DNA from 3 places in the Bariatricus sp. HCP28S3_D3 genome. Region 2 is predicted to be linked to each of the others. Evidence: predicted binding sites of a transcription regulator. Region 2 holds the regulator's gene; each other region holds the start of a gene.

Region 1 (3,284 bases), on a different contig from region 2:
CACTGGGTTGTTATATGTCCGACCTTTGGACTTGATTTGTTCAGAATAACAACAATTGATTTGTTGTTCTAGTTGTTCTAGTTGTTCTATATTTTATAATAATATTATACTATGCACAAAAATTGTTCGTCAAGTAGAAACATAAAAAATTTAATGAAATTTTGCCCTGTATATTTTTCTCATTCTATGCCCTGTTTATATATGCCCCTGTGACCTCGTATTTTGAGATTCTAGGGGCATTTTTCTCATCCTATATATCAATAGGTTAATGCTTGATGATTCCACCATTCATCTGCTATAGATGGAATATTCTTAGAAAGAAAATTATCAAAATTGATTTTTTTGATTGTCTCGTTGTTGAAAGTTGCTTTAATAACAATATCCTCTTCAATATTTCCATATGAATCTTGTAAAGGATAAGTAACATTAATATCAACATTAACATCTATGTCCTCTTGGATTCCTTTTAAAATGTTAGCAATATCCATATACATTCCTTCTACTGTCATTTTAGAGGTTAAGTTTTCACTGCCTTTAAATTTTATCAATGCAAAATTGTTATCTGGAACATAGTTAAACGTTTCCAAATTTTCTTCTCCCACAACTTTTATAATCTTTTCCTTTATGGCTTCCTCTGTTGAATCTTTTGTTGTCTTGTCCTCGGAAACCGTACTTTCTTTGGTTTGTTTAGTTGATTCTTCTTTTTTCGGTTTTTCTTCTGTCTTCTTTTTCTCTTCCTCTTCCTTTTTTTCTGGTTTCTTTTTTTTATCCTTTTCGGATTGTTCTTTTTCTGTTTGTTCCTTTTTTGCCTGTTCTTCTTTCTCTTGCTCTTTTTGCTCTTCAAGTCGTTGCTGTTCATACTTTGCCCTGCTTTCTGGTGTTTCAAATACTGCAAACAATACAATGCTTACAACGAAAACAACTACAGAAATCAATAAGCCTTTAGAATAAAGTTTCTTTTTAGGCTTTTTCCTTATTTTGTTTACAATAAGCATAATTATAAAAATGAATCCTGCAAACATTGAACACATACATAACAAGGTGGCAAATAATTCCATAAACAAAACCTCTCTTCCTTTGTTTTATTAAAATATTAGCCGATTATGGCTAATATTATTATAGCCAATATATGGGTATTATGCAAGTAGGAGGATTTGCCTTATGATAACTTACGACCCATTTTGGACAACATTAAAATCAAAAAACATTTCACAATATAAGTTGATAAAAGATTTTCATGTATCAGCAGGTCAATTATCACGTATGAGAAAGAATCAATATATTTCAACACACACAGTTGATGTCTTGTGTAACATCTTAGATTGTCAAATAGAAGATATAATGATATTTTCTAAAACTATGGCACAAGACAAATAAAAAAGCAATGGTATGAATACAAATTGTTTTGTACACATAACATTGCTTTTTTCTTGTGTTAACTTTCGTGTTAACTTTTTCTAGTAGGCATACGAAAAGCCTTTCTTTTACTAGATTTTTAACAGGGGATGAGAGAATCGAACTCCCGCTAAGAGTTTTGGAGACTCCTGTCATACCATTTGACCAATCCCCTATGTATTGAATTGATTTGCGTGAAATCACACTGTATTCTTATACCATAGTTTGTAATATTTGTCAATCAATATCTTTGAAAATAGAGTGCCGGGAAGTAAAAAAATAATGGGAGTGAAAGTTGAGGTTTACGTGCTAATCTGTAATTATTTTGTTTTAGAACGTAGTGGTTGGGGAGTATTACGTTTTGTTTTCAATTTGTTGCTGTATTCGCTATACTAGTATATCGGCTTGGTCATTAAGCTGAATTAAGATAATCAGAAAATAATGTATTTCATTTCGAAGTTCTTGAGTTGTATATGTACGTTGGTAGACACCGATATAATTGGCAGAAATTATTTTTGATTCAAAGATAAGAGTTGCAATTTTCTGAAAAAATGTGGAAATGAAGAATTTTAAAAATATGGCGATTTGCTCTTTTATTTTGCCATGGATTGGTGTATGATAGATAACGTAGCCACCAAATATAGTGGAGAAACGCAAAAGTGACGCAACATTTGGTAGATGTTGATAGGGGTTAAAGGTAAGGAGAAATATATGGATACAGTAGTAAAAACAAGGGTTATCAAGAGGAATGGGGAAGAAGTATCATTTGATCAGACTAAGATTGTGAATGCGATTGAGAAGGCTAATCAGGAGATTGCACCGATTCATCAGATGAATCAGCATCAGATTCTGGCGATCGCAGATACCATTGCTCAGAAGGCAGAAGAGATGACACATGCTGTTCATGTGGAAGATATACAAGATATGGTAGAGACCGGAATTATGGAGATGCGTGGGTATGAGGTGGCGCAGAAGTACGTGCGCTATCGTTATAAGAGAGAACTGACTCGTAAGTCCAATACTACAGATAATGGAATTCTGTCTCTTCTGGAACACATGAATGAAGAAGTGAAGCAGGAAAATTCGAATAAGAATCCGGTCATCAATTCGACACAGAGAGATTATATGGCAGGAGAAGTAAGTAAGGATCTGACTCGCCGTGTCCTTTTGCCGGAAGAGATTGTACGTGCACATGAAGAAGGAATCATCCATTTCCATGATATGGATTATTTTGCACAGAAGGAACATAACTGTGATCTGATCAACCTGGAGGATATGCTTCAGAACGGAACGGTGATCAGCGAAACGATGATTGAGAAACCGCACAGCTTTTTTACTGCTTGTAATGTCACCACACAGATCGTAGCACAGGTAGCCAGCAACCAGTATGGCGGACAGTCATTTACACTGTCTCATCTGGCACCGTTTGTGGATGTGAGCCGTCAGAAAATCCGTAAGAGTGTGATTGAGGAGAGAATGGAATCCGGTGAATCACTGGATGAAGGAATCATCAAAAAAGTGACAGAGCGTCGTCTCCGTGAGGAAGTGAAGAGCGGAATCCAGACGATCCAGTATCAGCTGATCACGCTGATGACCTGTAACGGACAGGCACCGTTTGTGACTATGTTCATGTATCTGGATGAGGTCCCGGAAGGACAGACCAGAGATGACCTTGCGATGATCATTGAAGAAGTACTGATCCAGCGTATGCAGGGAGTTAAAAATGAGAAGGGTGTCTGGATCACTCCGGCTTTCCCGAAACTGATCTATGTGCTGGATGAGGATAATATCACAGAAGAATCCAAGTACTGGTATCTGACAGAACTGGCAGCAAAATGTACCGCAAAACGTATGGTTCCGGATTACATTTCCGCAAAGAAGATGCGAGA
Region 2 (3,284 bases):
TCCAGAATCATATCCAGAATCCGCGCCGCCGTCTCTTCCTTACTCAGAAGAGGCAGTGCAGTCTCGTTTTCTCTGGTAATCAGAGTCATCCTGTTCGTGTCACCTTGAAAACCGGCTCCGGCATCCCTGAGATTGTTTGCCGCTATCATATCCAGATTTTTCTTTTCCAGTTTTGCTCTGGAATTCTCAACCATGTTCTCTGTTTCCATAGAAAATCCACACAGAAACTGTCCCGGTTTTTTATGTTCTCCAAGGTATTTCAGAATATCATCCGTTTTCTCCAGTTCCAGAACCATCTGCTCACCGGATTTCTTCATTTTTTGATCATTCACATACTTCGGGCGATAATCCGCAACCGCGGCCGCTTTGCAGACAATATCCGCATTTTCAGCCTCTCTGCGGACCGCCTCAAACATCTCTTTTGCCGTCGTGACCAGAACCACATTCACAAACATCGGCTTTGGAATGGAAGTCGGTCCGCTCACCAGCGTGACATCGGCTCCCCTTGCGGCACAGACTTTCGCCATCGCATATCCCATTTTTCCGGAAGAATGATTGGTGATATACCGCACCGGGTCAATGGCCTCTTGCGTCGGCCCTGCAGTGACCAGAACCCTCTTCCCGATCATATCCTTTTCCCATGCCAGCTCATGATAAATATATTCATAAAGCTCTTCCGGTTCCGGCATTTTTCCGATTCCGCTCGTTCCGCATGCAAGATGCCCCTCGGCAGGCTCGATCACTTCATATCCGTATTTTTTCAGGATCGCGAGATTATCCTGCACTACCGGATTCAGATACATCTCCGAATTCATCGCAGGCGCAATGAATTTCGGGCATCGTCGGCAAGCCATCACAGTCGTGGTCAACATATCATCTGCAATTCCGTGAGCCAGTTTCCCGATCACATTCGCAGTCGCCGGGGCAATCATTACCAAATCTGCCACACTGGCGAGTGCGACATGCTCCACGCTGTACTCGAAGTTCCGGTCAAATGTATCGATCAGACACTTATGCTTCGTCAAAGTCTCAAATACAATCGGATTGATGAAATTCGTTGCATTCCTCGTCATGAGTACCTGCACATCATACCCGTTCTTAACCAGCATACTTGCCAGCGACGCTGTCTTATACGCGGCGATTCCGCCCGTCACTCCAAGTACAACTGTCTTCTTTTGCTCCATCAAAGTGTACACTCCTTCGTCTGTTTACTTGTCCGCTTCCAGAACACATTATTCCAGAATTTTCTTCAGTTCCGCCATAAATGTATTTACATCTTTAAACTCTCTGTAAACAGATGCAAATCTGACGTAAGCAACCGCATCCAGTTCTTTCAGATGTCCCATCACGATCTCGCCGATCACACTGCTCGGAATTTCCTTCTCTTCCCGGCTGAAAATATCGGTCTCGATCGTGTCGATCGTCTTCTGGATCTCAGAAGTCGGCACCGGTCTCTTATAGCATGCCCTTAAAACACCGCCTTCAATCTTCGCACGGTCATACTGTTCCCTGGTATTGTCTTTCTTAATGATGATCAGCGGAATCGTCTCCACTTTCTCATACGTTGTAAACCTCTTGCTGCAGGCATCGCAGGAACGTCTTCTCCTGATCGATGTCCCGTCATCAGCCGGTCTTGAATCAATAACTCTGGTATCAATGTTACCACAATATGGACACTTCATCTTCTATCCTCCTGTCTCTTTCTCTCCCCACACACCCCGGAAAACGCTATGGTCCCGTGTGGCGACCTTTTCCTCAATATTAATAGTATAAATGTAGACTATTTTCTTGTCAAACAAAATTCCCCGAAATACTTACAGTCTGCTTTTCAGAATCTGCCATGCCTGTACAATGATTGCCGCATGGTCGCAGGCTATCTGATTTGTATCCATGACTTGGAAGTCTCTTTCCTGCACAATGTCCCCTTTTAAATCCTCTTCTACCACAGCCGTAAGTTCCAGTTCATATGCCTTATTCTCCAATCTGAGGAAATGGCTTCTTTTCCTGCCTCCGTCTTCTACATTTTCCCAGGCGCCGCTTTCACAGTAAATCTCGCACCACAGAGCCGCATCCGCATCATCTCCTGCATGCACCGTCACTTTGGTTTCCTCCACAACAGACATATATGCAGAGGTGATCACACGCGCTCGCGGATCCCGGTTCGCATTTCCATACACCGCGATCTGTTCCATGGGCAGGTCGTCCACACCGGTCTCTTCCATCAATTCCCGCTTCGCCGTATCTCTCAGATTCTCCCTCAGATTAATAAACCCTCCCGGGAGAGCCCACCATCCGATGCACGGATGATTCCCTCTCCTGATCATCAGAACCTTCCATACAGAATCCAGGTTCGGCCCTTTCGATTCCACTCCCTTATCCGACCAGGAAAATACAACCGCATCCGTTGTCACACAGGGGTTCTTATATTTATATGGATCATATTCTTCCAGAAATTCTTCCAGATCCTGCCCCTTATCATTCTTCTTTCCGTTTCCCGTGAATGGGGCAATGTTCTCCAAAAATGCTGCCATTTTCAATTCCTCTCCTTCTTTTTTTATTTCTTATTTACACGTTTTTAAAAATTTCTCTTCGCAGATTTCTACCAGAATGATATCGGGCCCGATTCTGCAGATACATTCAAACGGAATAATATATTCCGCATCATATCCAAACAGCCCGCACACCTTCCCCGGTCCCGGCACTATGATAGCCTCCACTGTCCCGGAGCACTTATCCAGTATAATATCCGTCACACACCCCAGCCGTCTCCCATTACAGGTGTTGATTACTTCCTTCTCTCTCAGTTCGCAAAAACGGATCCGGTTTTCTTTGTCACATTTTTCTTTCACGGCACACACTCCGAACTCTTCTTATTGCCAGTATATGATGTTTCCCGGCTTCCGGACCTGATTCTTCCATGCTTTTTCTTGAAAACTGCAGATTTCATGCTATGATATAAGTATTAATTATCAGTACACTAGTATTTTACTACACATATACAATTATTTCATCATTTTTACATCAGGAGGACTTTACTATGGAAACCATTCATGTCAGTAAGATACATTTCACCTCCAAACCGGATTGTTCCAAACGCCTGGCGAAAGAAGAAAGGGTCTATGATTTTCTTGACAAACTGCAGATTCCCTATGAAGGTGTCGATCATGATATTGCCAACACCATTGAAGACTGCCGGGAAATCGAGAAGGAACTGCAGATCGGGGTATGCAAGAATTTATTTCTATGCAACCGCCAGAAAACAACTTTCTTTCTTTTGATGATGC
Region 3 (3,284 bases), on a different contig from region 2:
TGGGGCGAGGGCCCCTGGCGCTGGTGGGATGAAGGAGGGGAGGTTGAGGTGGAGTTTGTTGTTGGGATTGCGGTTGGGGGTGGGGTTTGGTAGAATGGTTAAGAGAATATAGTTTTGTTGGGGATGGTGAGGATAGGAAAGTGAATTTGAGAGAGAAGGCAAAAGAACTGAAGGCAGATATTCCGGTTATTTATCTGGTGTTGTGTGTGATTGTTAAAATCTTTAGATGAACTATTGGAGTGAAGGAGGAAGAAGAGATGAGTATTAAAAATGAACCAAAGATTAAGAATCCTCTTATTGTTGCGATCAGGGAGCAGTTGGAGCACCGGGCGCTTTGGATGTATTTGCTTTGTGATGAGGCGAAGAAGAAAGGGCTGGATTCGAAGGAGTATGCGCCGGATGCGATCCGCAGATGTGGTCTTTATCAGGGAGCAAATCTGCGAAAGAAGGCAGGCGGCAGGGATTCGCTGAAGGGGCTGAAGAAAACGTTGTTTTCGAAGTTTGCACAGTGGGTTTTTGAGATGGATATCAAGCAGTGTACGGATGATCATCTGGATATTGATTTTAATTATTGTCCGCTGGTGAAAGCGTGGCAGAAGCAGGGATGTACGGATGAGGAAATCCGGGTGCTCTGTGATCATGCGATGTGTGGTGACAGGGGAATTGCGGAGAGTTTCGGATGCGAGCTGGATCTGCCCGCGACGATTGCGAATGGGGATGAGGTGTGTAAGATCCGGTTCGTGAGGAGAAAGAAATAGAAGGAAGTCTCATGGTTGCCTAGCACACAGTTGCTCTACGCTTCGTAGGTTGCTGTTTTTTTTAAATGGAAGATACAATAAAGCTATGAAAAAACAGCAAAGAGAGGTAAATGTAAATGGGATATGTAATCGGAAAAACAAGAAAAGAACTGAGAGAAAAGAAAAAACTAACGCAGAAGGAATATGTCCGGTCTGTGGAAATATTATTGCATCCGCAGGATTCGGGTCATTCACCTGCTGTGGAATCGTGCTACCTGAACAGGAGGCCGAGCAGCCGGAATAGGATCATCAGATTATGGTCGAAACTGTGGATAATTTAAAGGATAGGGGGATTTAGAAAAAGCAGATGTTTCGTGTTCATACGTGGAATGTCTGTTTTTTTCATGTTACTTTTCACACAGTAACCAGCATTTACTGCGGGCTACGTGCCAAGAGCGTACATCAACTTTTTCATGTTTATATTTGGAGCAGTAAATACAAGAACATTGACTTAATCCGGGAGAAATGGTAAAATAGAAAAGCAAAATAAAGCACATAATATTGTTTTAAAATAATACAACAAACACAATATATAGTAGAAAGGAGACGATTTATGGATCTGAAAGATGTCAGAGTGATCAAGAAGGACGGAACGAAAGAAGAATTTAATGTACAGAAAGTCGTTGTGGCTGTCAATAAATCTGCCTATCGTGCCCTGATTCAGTTTACGGAGGAAGACATTCAGTTCATCTGCCGGTTTGTGGAAGAGAAGGTCCTTGAGCTGGGAGTGAAGGAGATTCAGATTGCCCAGATGCACAATGTGGTGGAAGGCGCTCTGGAGAAAGTGAATCCGATCGTGGCAAAGAGTTACCGGGATTACCGGAATTATAAGCAGGATTTTGTGCACATGCTGGATGAGGTTTACCGGAAGAGCCAGTCGATCATGTACATCGGGGATAAGGAGAACAGTAATACGGACAGTGCGCTGGTGTCTACGAAGAGAAGTCTGATTTTCAATGAATTGAACAAAGAGCTTTATAAGAAATTTTTCCTGACTGTGGAGGAGCTTCAGGCGATCCGGGAAGGGTATATTTATATTCACGATATGTCAGCGCGCAGGGATACGATGAACTGCTGCCTGTTTGATGTGAAAAATGTTCTGACCGGAGGGTTCGAGATGGGAAATCTGTGGTATAATGAACCCAAGACACTGGACACAGCCTTTGATGTGATCGGAGATATTGTGCTGAGCGCTGCAAGCCAGCAGTACGGAGGATTTACGGTGCCGAGTGTGGATGAGATCCTGGAGCCATATGCCGAGAAGTCACATAAATTACATCTTGAAAAATATCGTTCACTGGGGCTTCCGGAAGAGGCCGCACAGGAAGTAGCGTGGAAGGATCTTGAAAAAGAGATGGAGCAGGGCTTCCAGGGATGGGAATATAAATTCAACTCTGTTTCATCAAGCCGCGGGGACTATCCGTTCATCACCGTGACGAGTGGAACGAATATCAGTAAATATGGAAAGCTGATTACGAAAACTATGCTGGAGGTTCGCAAGAACGGTCAGGGTAAGGCCGGACATAAAAAGCCGGTATTATTCCCGAAACTTGTATTTCTGTATGATGAGAAGCTTCATGGACCGGGAGCTCCGGCGGAGGATCTGTTTGAAGCCGGGATTGAATGTTCGAGAAAAACGATGTATCCTGATTGGCTGAGCCTTACCGGAAAAGGGTATGTTCCAAGTATGTACAAGAAATATGGGAAGATCGTAAGCCCTATGGGATGCAGGGCGTTCCTTTCACCGTGGTATGAAAGAGGCGGAATGAATCCGGCAGATGATGATGACAAACCGGTCTTTGTCGGGCGGTTTAATATCGGGGCAGTCAGTCTGCATCTTCCGATGATCCTTGCAAAATCAAGGCAGGAGAACCGGGATTTCTTTGAAGTGCTGGATTATTATCTGGAATTGATTCGGAAGCTGCATATTCGTACCTATGATTATCTCGGCGAGCTGCGTGCGTCAACCAATCCGCTGGCATACTGTGAGGGTGGATTTTATGGCGGTCATCTGAAACCGCATGATAAGATCAAGCCACTTCTCAAATCGGCGACAGCATCCTTTGGAATCACGGCGCTGAATGAGCTGCAACAGCTGTATAATAAAAAGTCTCTGGTGGAAGACGGGGAGTTTGCACTGGAAACATTGGAATATATCAATAAAAAGGTGCAGGAGTTCAAGAAAGAGGATGGGCATCTGTATGCGATCTACGGCACTCCGGCAGAAAATCTTTGCGGCGTTCAGGTACAGCAGTTCCGTAAGAAATACGGTATTGTGGAAAATGTTTCGGATCGTGCGTATGTGAGCAACAGTTTCCATTGCCATGTGACCGAAGATATCACTCCGATCCAGAAGCAGGATCTGGAGAATAGATTTTGGGATCTGTGCAACGGTGGAAAGATCCAGTATGTGAAATATCCAATCAATTATAACGTGGAAGCAATCAAGTCACTGGTACGCCGTGCGATGGATATGGGATTTTATGA

Evidence for each region. The regulator NrdR, encoded in region 2, represses ribonucleotide reductase genes. The targets are predictions, from matches to a motif close to CACAANATNTTGTG.
Region 1: the regulator NrdR is predicted to act here: its motif matches at 2,028-2,041, upstream of nrdD (anaerobic ribonucleoside-triphosphate reductase).
Region 3: the regulator NrdR is predicted to act here: its motif matches at 1,322-1,335, upstream of nrdD (anaerobic ribonucleoside-triphosphate reductase).

What each region holds. Positions count from the first base shown of each region.
Region 1 is NZ_JBQHTK010000017.1:5,059-8,342, forward strand. It holds gene ACTNB3_RS11010 (hypothetical protein) at 258-1,058, opposite strand; gene ACTNB3_RS11015 (helix-turn-helix domain-containing protein) at 1,162-1,377, shown strand; tRNA gene ACTNB3_RS11020 (tRNA-Trp) at 1,500-1,570, opposite strand; gene nrdD (anaerobic ribonucleoside-triphosphate reductase) at 2,107-3,284, shown strand, end outside.
Region 2 is NZ_JBQHTK010000001.1:76,104-79,387, forward strand. It holds gene coaBC (bifunctional phosphopantothenoylcysteine decarboxylase/phosphopantothenate--cysteine ligase CoaBC) at 1-1,184, opposite strand, end outside; gene nrdR (transcriptional regulator NrdR) at 1,233-1,682, opposite strand; gene ACTNB3_RS00335 (NUDIX domain-containing protein) at 1,815-2,531, opposite strand; gene ACTNB3_RS00340 (PRC-barrel domain-containing protein) at 2,562-2,819, opposite strand; gene ACTNB3_RS00345 (prolyl-tRNA synthetase associated domain-containing protein) at 3,038-3,284, shown strand, end outside.
Region 3 is NZ_JBQHTK010000003.1:71,179-74,462, reverse strand. It holds gene ACTNB3_RS03895 (hypothetical protein) at 87-230, shown strand; gene ACTNB3_RS03890 (L-2-amino-thiazoline-4-carboxylic acid hydrolase) at 258-758, shown strand; gene ACTNB3_RS03885 (hypothetical protein) at 844-1,041, shown strand; gene nrdD (anaerobic ribonucleoside-triphosphate reductase) at 1,351-3,284, shown strand, end outside.